DNA from 2 places in the Hydrogenophaga sedimenti genome. Region 1 is predicted to be linked to the other one. Evidence: predicted binding sites of a transcription regulator. Region 1 holds the regulator's gene; the other holds the start of a gene.
The links. The regulator HrcA, encoded in region 1, represses chaperone genes, less so after heat shock. The targets are predictions, from matches to a motif close to TTAGCACTCNNNNNNNNNGAGTGCTAA.

Region 1 (7,895 bases):
TCCAGCAACTGGGCGCAGGGCGGCATCGCCGCGGTGCTGGCCGAAGGCGACAGCTACGCGTCCCACGTGGACGACACCCTGGTCGCCGGCGCAGGCCTGTGCGACCTGGAAGCGACACAGTTCACGGTCGAGAATGCGCCCGGCGCGATCGCCTGGCTGCAGGAACTGGGCGTGCCGTTTTCGACCGAGAACGGCGAGCTGCACCTGACCCGCGAAGGCGGCCACACCCACCGCCGCATCGTGCACGCCACCGACGCCACCGGCGCCGCCGTGCAGACCACGCTGAGCAACCTGGCCCGCAAGACCCCCGGCATCACGTTCTTCGAGAACCACATGCTGGTGGACCTGATCACCGACGCCAAGCTGCCCGGCCACAAGCCCGGCGACGGCACCCTGCGCTGCCACGGCGCCTATGTGCTGGATGTGGACCGCGACGAGGTCGAAACCTTCAACGCGCCGCACACCATCCTGGCCACCGGCGGCGCCGGCAAGGTGTATCTCTACACGACCAACCCCGACACCGCGACCGGCGACGGCATCGCGGCCGGCTGGCGCGCCGGTTGCCGGGTCGGCAACATGGAATTCATCCAGTTCCACCCGACCTGCCTCTACCACCCGCACGTCAAGAATTTCCTCATCACCGAGGCGGTGCGCGGCGAAGGCGGCCAGCTCAAGCTGCCGCCGCACCTGGGCGGCCACCGCTTCATGCCCGACCACGACCCGCGCGCCGAACTGGCGCCGCGCGACATCGTGGCCCGCGCCATCGACTACGAGATGAAGAAGCACGGGCTGGACTGCGTGCACCTGGACATCTCGCACAAGAGCCCCGAGTTCCTGCGGGAGCACTTCCCCAACATCCTGGCGCGTTGCGCCGAGCTGGGCATCGACATCACCAGGGAGCCGATCCCGGTCGTGCCGGCCGCGCACTACACCTGCGGCGGCGTGGTCACCGACCTGTCGGGCCGCACCGACATCGACGGCCTGTATGCCGTCGGCGAAACCACCTGCACCGGCCTGCACGGCGCCAACCGCCTGGCCAGCAACTCGCTGGTCGAGTGCATGGTGTTCGCGCAGGCTGCCGTGAAGGCGATCCACACCGCGCCTGCGGCCGCCCGGCCCGAGATCCCCCTCTGGGACGCCAGCCGGGTCAAGGACGCCGACGAGCAGGTCGTGATCTCGCACAACTGGGACGAGCTGCGCCGCTTCATGTGGGACTACGTGGGCATCGTGCGCACCAACAAGCGGCTGGAGCGCGCGGCGCACCGCATTGCCCTGCTGCAGGGTGAAATCCAGGAGTTCTACGCCCAGTTCCACGTCACCCGAGACCTGCTGGAGCTGCGCAACCTGGTCCAGGTCGCCGACCTGATCGTGATGTCGGCCATGCTGCGGCGCGAAAGCCGCGGCCTGCACTACAGCCTGGACTACCCCGAGAAGCTGCCCGAAGCGCGCCCGACGATCCTCGTGCCCCCTGCGAGGTGATGCGCCTCAGGCTACAGTAGCGGGATGACCACCACCGCCGCGCCCGGCAGCCTCTCGCCCCCTGCACCGCAGGCCCACCCCGCCGCCCACGGCGCGGCAGCGGCGAGCTTTGCTGCCCTGCTGGGCCGGCTGGAGTACCTCGGCGCGGCCGACATCGAGAACATCCGGCGCGCCTACCGCTTCGCCGACGAGGCCCATCTGGGCCAGTTGCGCAAGAACGGCGATCCCTACATCACCCACCCGATCGCCGTCGCGGCGCAATGCGCCGAATGGAAGCTCGACGCGCAGGCCCTGATGGCGGCGCTGATGCACGACGCCATGGAAGACTGCGGCGTCAGCAAGACCGAGCTGGTCGAGCGCTTCGGCGCACCAGTGGCCGATCTGGTCGACGGCCTGACCAAGCTGGAGAAGCTGGCCTTTGACACGCGCGAGCAGAACCAGGCCGAGTCCTTCCGCAAGATGCTGCTGGCGATGGCCAAGGACGTGCGGGTCATCCTGATCAAGCTGGCCGACCGCACCCACAACATGCGGACCATGGGCGACATGCCCCGCAGCAAGTGGGAGCGCATCAGCAGCGAGACGCTGGAAATCTACGCGCCGATCGCCCACCGCCTGGGCCTGAATTTCACCTACCGCGAGCTGCAGGACCTGTCGTTCCGCTTCCTGCACCCCTGGCGCTACGAGATCCTGTCCAAGGCGCTGAACAAGTCCCGCACCCGCCGCAAGGACCTGATCGCCCGTGTGCAGCGCGAGGTCGAGGGCGCCTTCGCTCGCCAGGGCATGTCCGTGCGCATCGTCGGCCGCGAGAAGACGCTGTATTCGGTCTACCGCAAGATGGACAGCAAGCACCTGTCGTTCTCGCAGGTGACCGACATCTACGGCTTCCGCATCGTCGTGCCCGACCTGACCGACTGCTACACCGGCATGGGTCTGCTGCACCAGCTCTACAAGCCGGTGCCGGGCAAATTCCGCGACTACGTGGCCATTCCCAAGGTCAACGGCTACCAGTCGCTGCACACCACCCTCATCGGCCCGTTCGGCACCAACATCGAGTTCCAGCTGCGCACGCACGCCATGGACGTGGTGGCAGAGTCCGGCGTGGCCGCCCACTGGCTCTACAAGGCCAACGAGCCAGGCAGCGACACCACGCAGCGCCTGGGCACTCAGTGGCTGCAGTCGCTGCTGGACATCCAGCAGGAGACCCACGACGCCAGCGAGTTCTGGGACCACATCAAGATCGACCTGTTCCCCGATGCGGTCTATGTCTTCACGCCGCAGAGCAAGATCCTGGCGCTGCCGCGTGGCGCCACGGTGATGGACTTCGCCTACGCCATCCACAGCGGCGTCGGCAACCGCGCCGTCGCCGCCCGCATCAACGGCGAGCAGCGGCCACTGCGCACCGAACTGTCCAACGGCGACGTGGTCGAGATCGTCACCGCGGAGAACGCCGAACCCAATCCGGCCTGGCTGTCCTTCGTCAAGACCGGTCGCGCGCGCTCCAAGATCCGCCACCACCTCAAGACCCTGGCGCAGGAAAAATCGCACCAGCTGGGTGAACGCATGCTGGAGCAGGCACTGCGTTCCGAAGGCATCGCCAGCCTGCCGACCGCAGACGGCGAACACAAGGCCACCTGGGACAAGCTGCTGCGCTTCACCGGCAACAAGTCGCGCGAAGAGCTGCTGTCCGACATCGGCATGGGCAAACGCATCGCCAGCATGGTCGGCAAGAAGCTGGCTGTGTTGCTGTCCGAAACCGGCCTCAAGCCTGATGCCGTGCTCATCAGCACCGAGCGCTACGCCGCCGGGCAGGACGAGTCGGTGTCGCAGGGTGTGGTCAGCCTGGACGGCAGCGAAGGCCTGTCGGTGCAATACGCGCGCTGCTGCCAGCCGATTCCCGGTGACCGCATCGTCGGGTACCTTGGCCGAGGCGAAGGCCTGATCGTGCACTCCGACGACTGCCCGACCGGCCGGCGCCTGCTGGCGCGCGATGGCGAGCGTTTCCTGCAGGTCGAATGGGCCGACGAACCGGTGCGGCCGTTCGAGACCACCGTGGTGGTGACCGTGGCCGATGGCAAGGGTGTGCTGGCGCGGGTGGCCTCGGCCATCGCGGCGGCCGAAGCCGACATCACCCACGTCGACATGGGCGATGAACCGGCCCAGACCGCCACCGACATCCGCTTCTCGATCGCGGTGCGTGACCGGGGACACCTGGCCGAGGTGCTGCGCAGCCTCAAGCGCACCCCCTCGGTGATCAAGGCCCAGCGGTTCCGGGCCGCCTGACGCGCCGGCTCAGGCTGCGGGCGCCGGATAGCTGACGGCCAGGACTTCCAGTTCCTGGCTGCCGCCAGGCACCACCAGACGCACCAGGTCACCGACCCTGGCCTTCAATAAGGCTCTCGCCACCGGCGACACCCAGCTGATCTCGTGACGCGCGCTCTCGGCCTCGTCGACACCGAGGATGGTCACCGTGGTCTCCTTGCCATCGTCGTCCGCATAGGTCACGGTGGCGCCGAAAAACACCTGGTCGCCACCATGGTGCAGCGAACTGTCCACCACCTCGGCAATTTCGAGCCGGCGGGTGAGGAAACGGATGCGGCGATCGATTTCGCGCAGGCGCTTCTTGCCGTAGAGGTAGTCGCCGTTCTCGGACCGGTCACCGTTGCTCGCAGCCCAGTGCACGATCTCGACGATGCGTGGCCGCTCTTCGTCGATCAGCGCCATCAACTCGGCACGCAGGCGGTCGTAACCCGCCCGGGTGATGTAGTTCACCCCGGTCGGCAGCACCGCCGGTTCGGGCAGCTCGTCGTCTGCGTCGGAGTCGGTTTCGCGGGTGAATGCTTTGCTCATGGAAGAACGGCTCGAAGAGAACGTTTCGGAGCGGAAAAGAAAAAAGCCCGCAGCTTGTGGCTGCGGGCTTTTCGTTTGGTGCGGCTGGCAGGAATCGAACCCACGACCCCTTGGTTCGTAGCCAAGTACTCTATCCAGCTGAGCTACAGCCGCGAAGACATGCATTGTAGCACGGTTTTTTGGTAGGCCGTGTTGGGCTTGAACCAACGACCAAAGGATTATGAGTCCTCTGCTCTGACCAACTGAGCTAACGGCCCGACAAGGCCCGGATTGTAGGGGGGCAGAGACCGCATCGCGGCGCGGTGTGCGGCCCGGTTCTACTTGTGGCTCAGCGCGTTGCTCACCAGTTTGGCGGTCACATCGACGATCTGGATCATGCGGTCGTAGGGCATGCGCTGTGGCCCGATCACGCCCAGTGTGCCCACCACCTGACCATCCACCTCATACGGCGCGGTGACCACCGAAAGATCCTCGAACGGCACGACATGGCTCTCCCCGCCGATGTAGATGCGCACGCCATCGGCCTGCGACGACACGTCCATCAGGCGGATCAGCTGGGTCTTCTGCTCGAACAGGTCGAAGAGTTGTCGCAGGTGTCCCATGTCATTGGAGAACTCGCTCACCGACAGCAGGTTGCGCTCGCCCGACACCACCACGTCCTCCTGCTGGGTGTCGGCTTCGGCGCCGATGTCGACGGCCGCCTGCATCAGCGAGGCGATTTCGCCGCGCAAGGCTTCAACCTCGTTGCGCAGCCGGCCGCGCACCTCTTCCATCGTCAGGCCCGCGTAGTGGGCATTGAGGAAATTGGCGGCCTCCAGCAACTGGGACTGACTGAAGCTGACCTGGGTATGGATGATCCGGTTCTGCACATCGCCGTCGGGCGACACCAGGATGACCAGCACACGGCGGTCCGACAGGCTCAGGAATTCGATGTGGCGAAACACAGAGGCGCGGCGCGGCGCCATCACCACGCCCACGTACTGCGACAGACTCGACAGCATCTGGGCGGCATGGCTGATCACGCGTTGCGGCTGGTCACCGGCCTCGATGCCGGCCGACCCCATGCTCTGCGCGCTCGCGAATCCGTCGCGCCGCACTGTGAGCATGGTGTCGACGAACAGCCGGTAGCCGCGCGCCGTGGGAATGCGGCCTGCGGACGTGTGGGGACTGGCGATCAGACCCAGCTCTTCCAGGTCGCTCATCACATTGCGGATGGTCGCCGGCGACAGCTCCATGCCGGCCGCCTTGGCCAGCGTGCGCGAGCCCACCGGCTGGCCGTCGGCGATGTAGCGCTCGACCAGGGTCTTGAGAAGGAGTTTGGAGCGATCGTCCAGCATGGCTTCATTTTACGGACCACACACCCTTGCGCGGTCCCGCACGGAGCAAGGGTTTGTGGGGGGCGAGACACAGCGGCCCCCTATGTTGTAATTTGTGCATGACCCAGCCAGATTCCAGCCGCCAAGCGGCCCCCTCACCGGGGAAACGCCAGCGATTCGCACACGTTGCCGTGGTCGGCAAATACCAGGCACCGGGTTCTCGCAAGGTGGTGGAAGAGCTGGCCGAGTTCCTGCACGACGAAGGCTGCGAGGTTTCGCTGGAACAGGAAACCGCGCTCAACACCGGCCTGCTGCAGTACCCGGCGCTGGATGTGCCGGCGATGGGCAAGACCATCGACCTGGCGCTGGTGATCGGTGGCGACGGCACCATGCTGGGCATCGGACGGCAGCTGGCTCGCTACGGTGTGCCGCTGGTGGGCATCAACCAGGGGCGCCTGGGCTTCATCACCGACATTCCGCTGGAGAGCTACCGCGACAACTTGCGAGCCATCCTGCGCGGCGAGTTCGAGGAAGACCCCCGCGCGCTGATGGCCGCCAGCGTCTGGCGCGACGGGCGCTGCGTGTTCGAGGCCACGGCGCTCAACGACGTGGTGGTCAACCGCGGCGGCGTGGCCAGCATGATCGAGCTGCGGGTCGAGGTCGACGGCCATTTCGTGGCCAACCAGCGCGCCGACGGCCTGATCATCGCCTCGTCCACCGGTTCCACCGCCTATTCGCTCTCGGCCGGCGGCCCGCTGTTGCATCCGGCCGTCGGCGGCTGGATCATGGTGCCGATCGCACCGCACACCCTGTCCAACCGCCCCATCGTGCTGCCTGCGCATTGCGAGGTGGCGGTCGAGATCGTCTCGGGCAAGGACGCCAGCGCCAACTTCGACATGCAGTCGCTCACCAGCCTGCTGCACGGCGACCGCATCGTGGTCCGGCGCTCGGAACACACACTGCGCCTGCTCCATCCGTTGGGCTGGAGCTACTTCGACACCCTGCGCAAGAAGCTGCACTGGAACGAAGGCGCGTGAGAGCGTTCAGAATACGGGGCTCTCAACCTCCGTTTGTTCCGAATCGCCCATGAGCCTGCGACGCATCGTCCTGCGTGATTTCGTCATCGTGCCCGCCCTGGACCTCGAACTGGACCAGGGCTTCAACGTGCTCACGGGCGAAACCGGCGCCGGCAAATCCATCCTCATCGACGCGCTCCAGCTGGCCCTGGGCGCCCGCAGCGACAGCGGCGTGGTGCGCGAAGGCGCCCCCCGCTGCGAAGTGGCTGCCGAGTTCGACACGCCGGCCTCGCTCAAGCCATGGCTCGACGAGCAAGGCTTCCAGGCCGACGACGCCTTGCTGCTGCGCCGCACGGTCGACACCGAGGGCCGCAGCCGCGGCTGGATCAACGGCAGCGCGGCCACCATGGCTCAGCTCAAGATCCTGGCCGACCACCTGGTCGACATCCACGGGCAGCACGCCTGGCAGAGCCTGACCCGGGCCGACGCGGTGCGCGGCCTGCTCGACGCCTACGCCGGCGTCGACACCTCGACCGCGGCGGCACTGTGGGGCGCCTGGCGCCAGGCCCGCAAGGCGCTGGAAAGCGCGACCGAGCGCCAGAACACCCTGCAGCAGGAAAGCGACCGGCTGTCCTGGCAGATCGGCGAACTGGACAAACTGCAGCCGCGCGCCGGCGAATGGGAAGAACTCAACGCCCAACACAGCCGCATGGCCAACGCGCAGGGGCTGCAGGACGCGGCCCGCAGCGCGGCCGCTGCGCTGGACGACGACGAAGGCAGCGCAGCCGCCCTGATCCACCGCGCGCTGGGCCTGTTGCAGGGCCAGGCACACCTGGAGCCGATGTTCAACGGCCCCATCGAAGCCCTGCAGGCGGCGCTCGCGCAGGTCGAGGACTCGGTGCGCAGCCTGCACCACTACGAACGCGACACCGATCTCGACCCGAGCGGACTTGAGGCACTCGATCAGCGGCTGTCGCAATGGCTGTCGCTCGCGCGCCGCTACCGCCGCCCGCCAGAGGAACTGGCCGAGCTGCTGGAAGGCTGGAAAAAAGAACTTGAGGGCGTTGGCCAGGCCATGGACCTCGATGCGCTCAAGGCCGCCGAACGCGGCGCCTGGAAGTCCTTCGACACCGAACTGGCCCGCCTGGGCAAGCAGCGGCAACAGGCCGCGCCCAAGCTCTCGAAAGCCGTCACCGCAGCGATGCAGACGCTGGGCATGCAGGGTGGCCGTTTCGAG
Region 2 (7,895 bases), on a different contig from region 1:
CTGAGCTTCACGGTGTCGACCCAGTGCGTGCCCTTCCAGCGGGTGCAGGTGGTGGGCACCCTGGGGCGGATCGAGCTGTTGGTCCCGTTCAACGCCGAGCGCGGCGGGCAGATGCGGCTGGCGCTCGACGTCGGGGGCCGGCTGGACGGCAGCAGCGTCACGCTGGAGACCTTGCCCCCGGCCGACCAGTACCGGCTGGAGGTCGAGGCGTTTTCGCGCCGCGTGCGGGAAGGCCGACCGCCGGGTGGTGCCGGCGTTGGCGATGCCGTGGCCCAGGCGCAGGTGATCGATGCACTCTGGCGGTCCGAACGCAGCGGGGCCTGGGCGGCGGTGGCCTGAGCAAGGGTGTTGCGCGGTTCCCGGGGGCGGGCGCACAGCCGCCGCTGGCGTCAGCGCGTGCTTTCAGGTGCAGCGGCGCGGCGCTCCATCCAGTGCGCCCACTGCGCACGAAAGCCTTCGCCGACCGCGATCTGCGGGTTCGAAAAACCGTCGTCCTTGCCCGCTTCGATTTCGCGCGTCCGGATGCGCGGCACCGCGTCGGCAAACGCGGCTTCCAGCGACAGCATGCGGTTCAGCGACTCTTCGAACACCGCCTTGCCGAAGAAGGTCAGCTCCGAGCGGTTGCCGCAACCGTAGGACGTGTGCTGTGCGTCGGCGGCCGTCATCACCAGCGTGTCCGCGCCCTTGAGCGGATCGATCCAGCCGCCCGAGTAGCAGGCCGACACCGCGATCGCCCGGTAGCGGATGCCCGCTTCGTCCAGCCACTGTCGCAGCTGGGCGGCGGTCAGTTCGTCCACCTGCAGCGGCCAGTGCGACGAGGACAGGTGGTGGTCACGCCCGCCGTGCGAGGTCATGTAGATCAGCAGCACGTCGCGCTCGCGGTCCATGCGGGCCGCCAGCGCCTGGATGGCGCGCTGCAGGTTCAGCGGCGTGGCCCAGGGCCACTGTTCGGTGGCGGCCGGGTGGTTGAGCAGGCGCACGACGCGGCCTTTCGCGTCCAGACGGCGGGTCATGCGTTCGGCCACCATCTCGCTCTCGCGCTGGAACACGTCCTGGGCGTAGGGCGCGTAGACCAGGCCGTACACGCGGATGTCGTCGGCGGCGGGGCGTTCCTCGAGGCCGGACAGGGTCTTCTGCAGCAGCGCTTCCTGGGCCATGAACACCGGCTGGCTCAGGCTCAGCTGGGGACGGTCCCCCTCTTCGGCATTCTGTCGCGGCTCCCAGGAGGAGGTGCGCAATGTCCAGCTCTGCAACACCAGCAGACCCAGGGCCAGCAACGGCAAACCCAGGCGCACGGCGCGCCACTGGTGCAGCGCCTGCGCCAGCCGCCAGAAGATGAGCAGGGCCCACAGCAGGCACAGCCCCCACAAGGACCAGCCGACCCATTCCTGGCGGGCCAGCGCGGGCGTCCAGCCATGGCCGTTGAGGACCGCGAGGCCGCGCATCAGCAGCGCCGGACCCATCAGGGCCAGCTGGCTGAGCAGCACCCAGGCGGCGACCGGGCTGGCGTGTCGCAGGCCGCGGCGCGTGGACGAAAACACCCACCAGACCAGCGCCAGCGGAAAGAGCAGGTGGATCTGGCTCCAGACCCAGCCATACGGCGAGAAGTCCACCGCCTGGGGATAGGCTGCGCGGTCGGCCGCCAGGATCAGCAAGGCGGCCATCGCCAGCACGGCGGCCATGGTGAGCGGCCCGACCTGTGCCGGCAGCTCGCGCAGCGGGCGCAGCAGCATGGCGCGCAGGCTTTCGGTCCACCAGCGTCGCCAGGACGGGCCGGCGGGCGCTGGTCGCTGCTCGGCAAGCGGTGGTGGCTCGGGGATCGGTGGCGGTGTTTCGGGGGGCGTGTCGGGGGCGGGCGGCTGTTGATCGGTGGTCATGCGAGGAGGGTGTGACAGCTGACGGTGCATTGTCGTTCAGCGCATGAGGGGTTCGGGGTGCGTGCTAGCCTCGAACGCATGCCCGAACTGCTCGCCCACCCCTCCTTTGTCCGCTTCTGGTGCGCCCGGGTGGCGGCGGTCGCGGGCACGCAGATGCTGATGCTGACCATCGGCTGGCACATGTACGAGCTGACCGCCAGCGCCTGGGACCTGGGCCTGGTCGGGCTGTTCCAGTTCGTGCCGGCGCTGATGACCACGCTGCTGGCCGGTCACGCCGCCGACCGCTTCCACCGGGCGCGCATCGTGGCCCTGTGCCTGTCCGCGCAGGCGGCGGTGGCGGTCCTGCTGGTGGCCGGCACACTGGCGCACGCGGTGTCGCGCGAATGGCTGCTGGTGCTGTCGGCGATGCTGGGGGCGATCCGGCCGTTCCAGATGTCGGCCCAGCAGGCGCTGCTGCCCTCGCTGGTGCCGGCGCCGTTGCTGGCCCGCGCGACCGCGGTCACCTCCACCGGCACGCAGGCGGCCATCATCGGCGGGCCGGCCATCGGCGGGCTGATCTTTGCGGTCGACGTGAACGCGGTCTACCTCGTCTGCACGGCGCTGTTCTGCGGCGCGGCGCTGGCCTGCCTCTGGGTGCGCTACGAGCGCCAGCCGGTGGCGCGCGAACCGGTCAGCATGTCGACGCTGCTGGCCGGTGTGCGCTACGTGTGGGGCCACCCGGTGCTGCTGGGGGCGGTGTCGCTGGACCTGTTTGCGGTGCTGCTGGGTGGAGCCACCGCGCTGCTGCCGATTTTTGCCAAGGAAATCCTCCACGTCGGTCCCGAAGGGCTGGGCGTGCTGCGCTCGGCACCGGCGGTCGGTGCGCTGGCGGCCGGTCTGGTGCTGTCGCACTTCGCGCTGGAGCGGCGCGTGGGCCGCAAGCTGCTGGTGGCGGTGGCCGTCTTCGGGCTGTGCATGGTGGTGTTCGGCCTGTCGACCTCGTTCTGGCTGTCGCTGCTGGCGCTGGCGGTGTCCGGCGCGGCCGACATGGTCAGCGTGGTGGTGCGGCAGACCCTGGTGCAGCTGGAAACGCCGGACCAGATGCGGGGCCGTGTGGCGGCGGTCAACACGCTCTTCATCGGCGCCAGCAACCAGCTGGGCGAATTCGAGTCCGGCGTGACGGCGGCCGCCTTCGGCCCGGTCGGCTCGGTGGTGCTCGGCGGCCTGGGCACCATCGGCATCAGCCTGGCGTGGTGGCGGCTGTTCCGGCCGCTGGCCGAGCGCGACGCGCTGGCCGGTCCGCACCGCAACGCCTGACCTCGCCGGCCATGAAAAAAGCCCCGCAAGTTGCCTTGCGGGGCTTTGGGTTCGGGTGAGGGCCGGAGCCCTCAGGCCGGGGGAGGCAATTACATGCCCATGCCACCCATGCCGCCCATGCCGCCCATGTCACCGCCACCCATGGACGGTGCGTCGTCCTTGGGGGACTCGGCAACCATGCACTCGGTGGTCAGCATCAGGGACGCCACGGAAGCGGCGTTCTGCAGCGCGGTGCGGGTCACCTTGGTCGGGTCCAGGATGCCCATTTCGATCATGTCGCCGTAGGTGTCGTTGGCGGCGTTGAAGCCGTAGTTGCCCTTGCCACCCAGGATGGCGTTGACCACCACGCTCGGCTCGCCACCGGCGTTGGCCACGATCTCGCGCAGGGGCGCTTCGATGGCCTTCAGGACCAGCTTGATGCCGGCGTCCTGGTCGGCGTTGTCACCCTTGATGGTGCCAGCGGCCTGACGGGCGCGCAGCAGGGCCACGCCACCACCGGCGACGATGCCTTCTTCCACCGCAGCGCGCGTGGCGTGCAGGGCGTCTTCCACGCGGGCCTTCTTTTCCTTCATCTCGACTTCGGTGGCAGCGCCGACCTTGATCACGGCCACGCCGCCGGCCAGCTTGGCCACGCGCTCTTGCAGCTTTTCGCGGTCGTAGTCGCTGGTGGCTTCTTCGATCTGCACGCGGATCTGCTTGACGCGGGCTTCGATGTCAGCGGCAGCGCCGGCGCCGTCGATGATGGTGGTGTTTTCCTTGCCCACTTCGATGCGCTTGGCCTGGCCCAGATCGGCCAGGGTCACCTTTTCCAGGGTCAGGCCGATTTCTTCGGCGATCACCTTGCCGCCGGTCAGGATGGCGATGTCTTCCAGCATGGCCTTGCGGCGGTCGCCGAAGCCAGGAGCCTTGACGGCGACAACCTTCAGGATGCCGCGGATGGTGTTGACCACCAGGGTCGCCAGGGCTTCGCCTTCGACGTCTTCGGCAATGATCAGCAGCGGACGGCCGGCCTTGGCCACGGCTTCCAGCGTGGGCAGCAGGTCACGGATGTTGCTGATCTTCTTGTCGAACAGCAGAACAAACGGGTTGTCCAGCAGGGCGGACTGCTTTTCGGGGTTGTTGATGAAGTAGGGCGACAGGTAGCCGCGGTCGAACTGCATGCCTTCGACCACGTCGAGTTCGTTCTGCAGCGACTTGCCGTCTTCCACGGTGATCACGCCTTCCTTGCCGACCTTGTCCATCGCGTTGGCGATGATGTCGCCGATGCTGGAGTCGGAGTTGGCGGAGATGGAACCGACCTGGGCGATTTCCTTGCTGGTGGTGGTGGGCTTGGAGGCCTTCTTCAGCTCGGCGATCAGGGACTCGACAGCACGGTCGATGCCGCGCTTGAGGTCCATCGGGTTCATGCCGGCGGCCACGTACTTCATGCCTTCGCGCACGATGGCCTGGGCCAGCACGGTGGCGGTGGTGGTGCCGTCACCGGCGTTGTCGGAGGTCTTGGAAGCGACTTCCTTGACCATCTGGGCACCCATGTTCTGGAGCTTGTCCTTCAGTTCGATTTCCTTGGCCACGGACACACCGTCCTTGGTCACGGTGGGGGCGCCGAACGAGCGCTCGAGCACCACGTTGCGACCCTTGGGGCCCAGGGTGGTCTTGACCGCGTTGGCCAGGATGTTCACGCCTTCAACCATGCGTGCGCGGGCTTCGCCGCCGAAAATGACGTCTTTAGCTGCCATGTTGATTTCTCCGGATTCAGTAAATGGGGATGGATGAGAGAAGGATTACTTCTCGACGACCGCGAACAGGTCGTCTTCCTTCATGACCAGCAGCTCGTCGCCGTCGACCTTGACGGTCTGGCCAGAGTACTTGCCGAACAGGACGCGGTCGCCGACCTTGACGGTCAGGGCCTTGGTCTCGCCCTTGTCGTTCGTCTTGCCCGGGCCGACGGCCATCACCTCACCCTGGTCGGGCTTCTCGGCGGCGGCGTCGGGGATGACGATGCCGGAGGCGGTCTTGGTTTCGCTGTCAATGCGCTTGACGATCACGCGATCGGCGAGAGGACGAAGTTTCATTGCATCTCCTGAGATGGAAAAAGTTGGGGGTCAGATGGGCGGGGCCACTGGCCATGGGGCGAAGCCCCGCGGATCGACTGGGAGTCGGGTGTTAGCACTCAACTCCAGCGAGTGCTAATGATAAGGGCGGGACGCACCGTTTTCAATAGAGTCTGTGCCGATAAGGGCATTCACTGCCATGACTGCCAAAAATGGCGGTTGTGGTGTGGCGGGTGACGGCGGTGGTGGCCGAAAGCGCGCGCAAGTGCCTGTTTTTGCAGGAATGGGCGGGCTGGCACGGATCTTGGACGGTGTCTGGTGACCCACCACGAGATAGACCCATGTCCCACAGCACTGTTCTCCCGGACGCCAGTCCTGCCCCCGACGTCGAGCCCGACGAGATCGAGGTCTCGCTGTACGAGTCGCGCAAGAAGATCCAGACGCGTTCGGTCACCGGCACCTTCGTGCGCTGGCGCTGGGCGCTGGTCTGGCTGACCCAGATCCTGTTCTACGGCGTGCCCTGGTTCCAGTGGAACGGGCGCCAGGCGGTGCTGTTCGACCTGCTCTCGCGCCGCTTCTACCTGGGCGGTCTGGTGCTGTACCCGCAGGACTTCATCTACCTGACCGGCCTGCTGGTGATGTCGGCGCTGTCGCTGTTCCTGTTCACGGCGGTGGCCGGGCGGCTGTGGTGCGGCTACGCCTGCCCGCAGACGGTCTACACCGAGATCTTCATGTGGATCGAGAAGAAGATCGAGGGCGACCGCGCGGCGCGCATCCGGCTGGACGACGCGCCGCTCTCCGGCGCCAAGTTCGGCCGCCGCGGCGCCAAGCACCTGGCCTGGATCGTGTTCGCGCTGTGGACCGGCTTCACCTTCGTCGGCTACTTCACGCCGATCCGCGACCAGGGCGCCGAGATGCTGGCCGGCACGCTGGGCGCCTGGCAGACCTTCTGGATCTTCTTCTACAGCTTCGCGACCTACGGCAACGCCGGCTTCATGCGCGAGCAGGTCTGCAAGTACATGTGCCCCTATGCGCGCTTCCAGAGCGCGATGTTCGACAAGGACACGCTGATCGTGACCTACGACGCCGCCCGCGGCGAGCCTCGCGGTTCGCGTGGCAAGAAGGTGGACTACCAGGAAAAAGGCCTGGGTGCCTGCGTGGACTGCACGCTGTGCGTGCAGGTCTGTCCGACCGGCATCGACATCCGCAAGGGCCTGCAGTACGAGTGCATCGGCTGCGGCGCCTGCGCCGACGTCTGCGACGAGGTGATGGGCAAGTTCGGCTACGCGCCCGGCCTGGTCAAGTACTCGACCGAGAACGCGATGACCGGCGGCTGGGACCAGTCACAGATCGTCCGCCGCGCCCTGCGTCCGCGGGTGCTGGTCTACACGGCCATCCTGGCCGCCATCGCGGTGGCGGTGGGGGTGAGCCTGACCCTGCGGGTGCCGATGAAGGTCGACGTGATCCGCGACCGCGGCGCGCTGGCGCGCATGGTCGAGCAGGGCCGCATCGAGAACGTGTACCGCCTGCAGATCATGAACGCCACCGAAGCCAAGCAGGTGGTGACCCTGGCGGTGGAGGGCATGGACGGCATCACGCTGGCCTCCGATCCGACGGTGGAGGTGCTGCCGACCGAGGTGCGCACGCTGGCGGTGCGGGTGCAGATCCCGCCGGGCGCCCCGAGTGGCTCGCACCCGATCCGGTTCAGGCTGCAGTCGCAGAACGAGGCGGCGATCCGCCTGGACGAGAAGACGACCTTCCTGGTGCCGCGTTGATGCATGACTGCGGGTAAACCCGTAGTGATGCGCATCGCACTTCGGGTCCAATGCCTGCGGTCCAGGGGGTCAACGCATGCACTGAGAGAAGCTGCCTGTGGTGTCGTCCATTGCCTCCGCGTCCGCCCCTTCCCCCGATTCCTTTTCCCCCACCGACCGCTTCCTGTACCGGCTGGCCGCCGCCGGCTCGGTGCTGCTGCTGGCGCACACCGCCTGGCGGTACCCGACGCTGACCCTGGCGCTGGTGTTCGCCTGCGTGGCGATGTTCTGGGCCTGCGCCTGGTCGGCCCACCGGCTGCTGGGCGCGCGCGGTGCCTGGGCGCTGACCGGGCTGGCGCTGGCGCTGGGCTGGTTCGCCGAGCAGATGGGCTCCACCCGCGGCTGGTTCTTCGGCCGCTACACCTACACCGAGGTGCTCGGCCCGCGGCTGGGCGACGTGCCGCTGGCGATTCCGCTGATGTGGTTCGCGATCAGCCTGGTCGGCTACGTGATGGCCTCGCTGATGCTCTGGCGCCAGCCGGTGCACACGCAGCCCACGCTGCGCAGCGGGCTGCTGACGGCCTGGCTGGCGGCGATGGTGATCACGGCCTTCGACCTCGGCGCCGATCCGTATTTCGTCTTCGTGCTCAAGGCCTGGATCATGCAGAAGACCGACGGCGGCTGGTTCGGCGAGACGCTGCAGGGTTTTGCGGGCTGGATGGCGGTGGCGCTGTTCATCCTCTGCAGCTTCCAGGCGATCGCGCCGCCGCGGCGTTCGCCGCCGCCGGCCGATGGCGCGGCGCTGGCGGTGCTGGTGCCGATCCTGGTCTATGCGTCCGGCCTGGTGTTCCAGTTCTTCCTGGGGCACCCGGTGGAGATCCGGGCGATTGCCTTTTTTGCCATGGGGCTGCCGGTGC

Region 2: a site for HrcA is predicted at 5,337-5,363, ahead of groES (co-chaperone GroES). Genes of this name have one in related genera too.

Annotation. Positions count from the first base shown of each region.
Region 1 covers NZ_JBPZHA010000004.1:137,911-145,805, forward strand. Annotated here, with positions in the region: gene nadB (L-aspartate oxidase) at 1-1,479, shown strand, start outside; gene ACS5NL_RS07915 (RelA/SpoT family protein) at 1,504-3,759, shown strand; gene greB (transcription elongation factor GreB) at 3,769-4,326, opposite strand; tRNA gene ACS5NL_RS07925 (tRNA-Arg) at 4,403-4,479, opposite strand; tRNA gene ACS5NL_RS07930 (tRNA-Ile) at 4,507-4,583, opposite strand; gene hrcA (heat-inducible transcriptional repressor HrcA) at 4,644-5,663, opposite strand; gene ACS5NL_RS07940 (NAD kinase) at 5,762-6,679, shown strand; gene recN (DNA repair protein RecN) at 6,729-7,895, shown strand, end outside.
Region 2 covers NZ_JBPZHA010000006.1:104,772-112,666, reverse strand. Annotated here, with positions in the region: gene ACS5NL_RS11690 (Gfo/Idh/MocA family protein) at 1-339, shown strand, start outside; gene ACS5NL_RS11685 (C13 family peptidase) at 390-1,877, opposite strand; gene ACS5NL_RS11680 (MFS transporter) at 1,956-3,173, shown strand; gene groL (chaperonin GroEL) at 3,263-4,909, opposite strand; gene groES (co-chaperone GroES) at 4,955-5,245, opposite strand; gene ccoG (cytochrome c oxidase accessory protein CcoG) at 5,566-6,999, shown strand; gene ACS5NL_RS11660 (carotenoid biosynthesis protein) at 7,100-7,895, shown strand, end outside.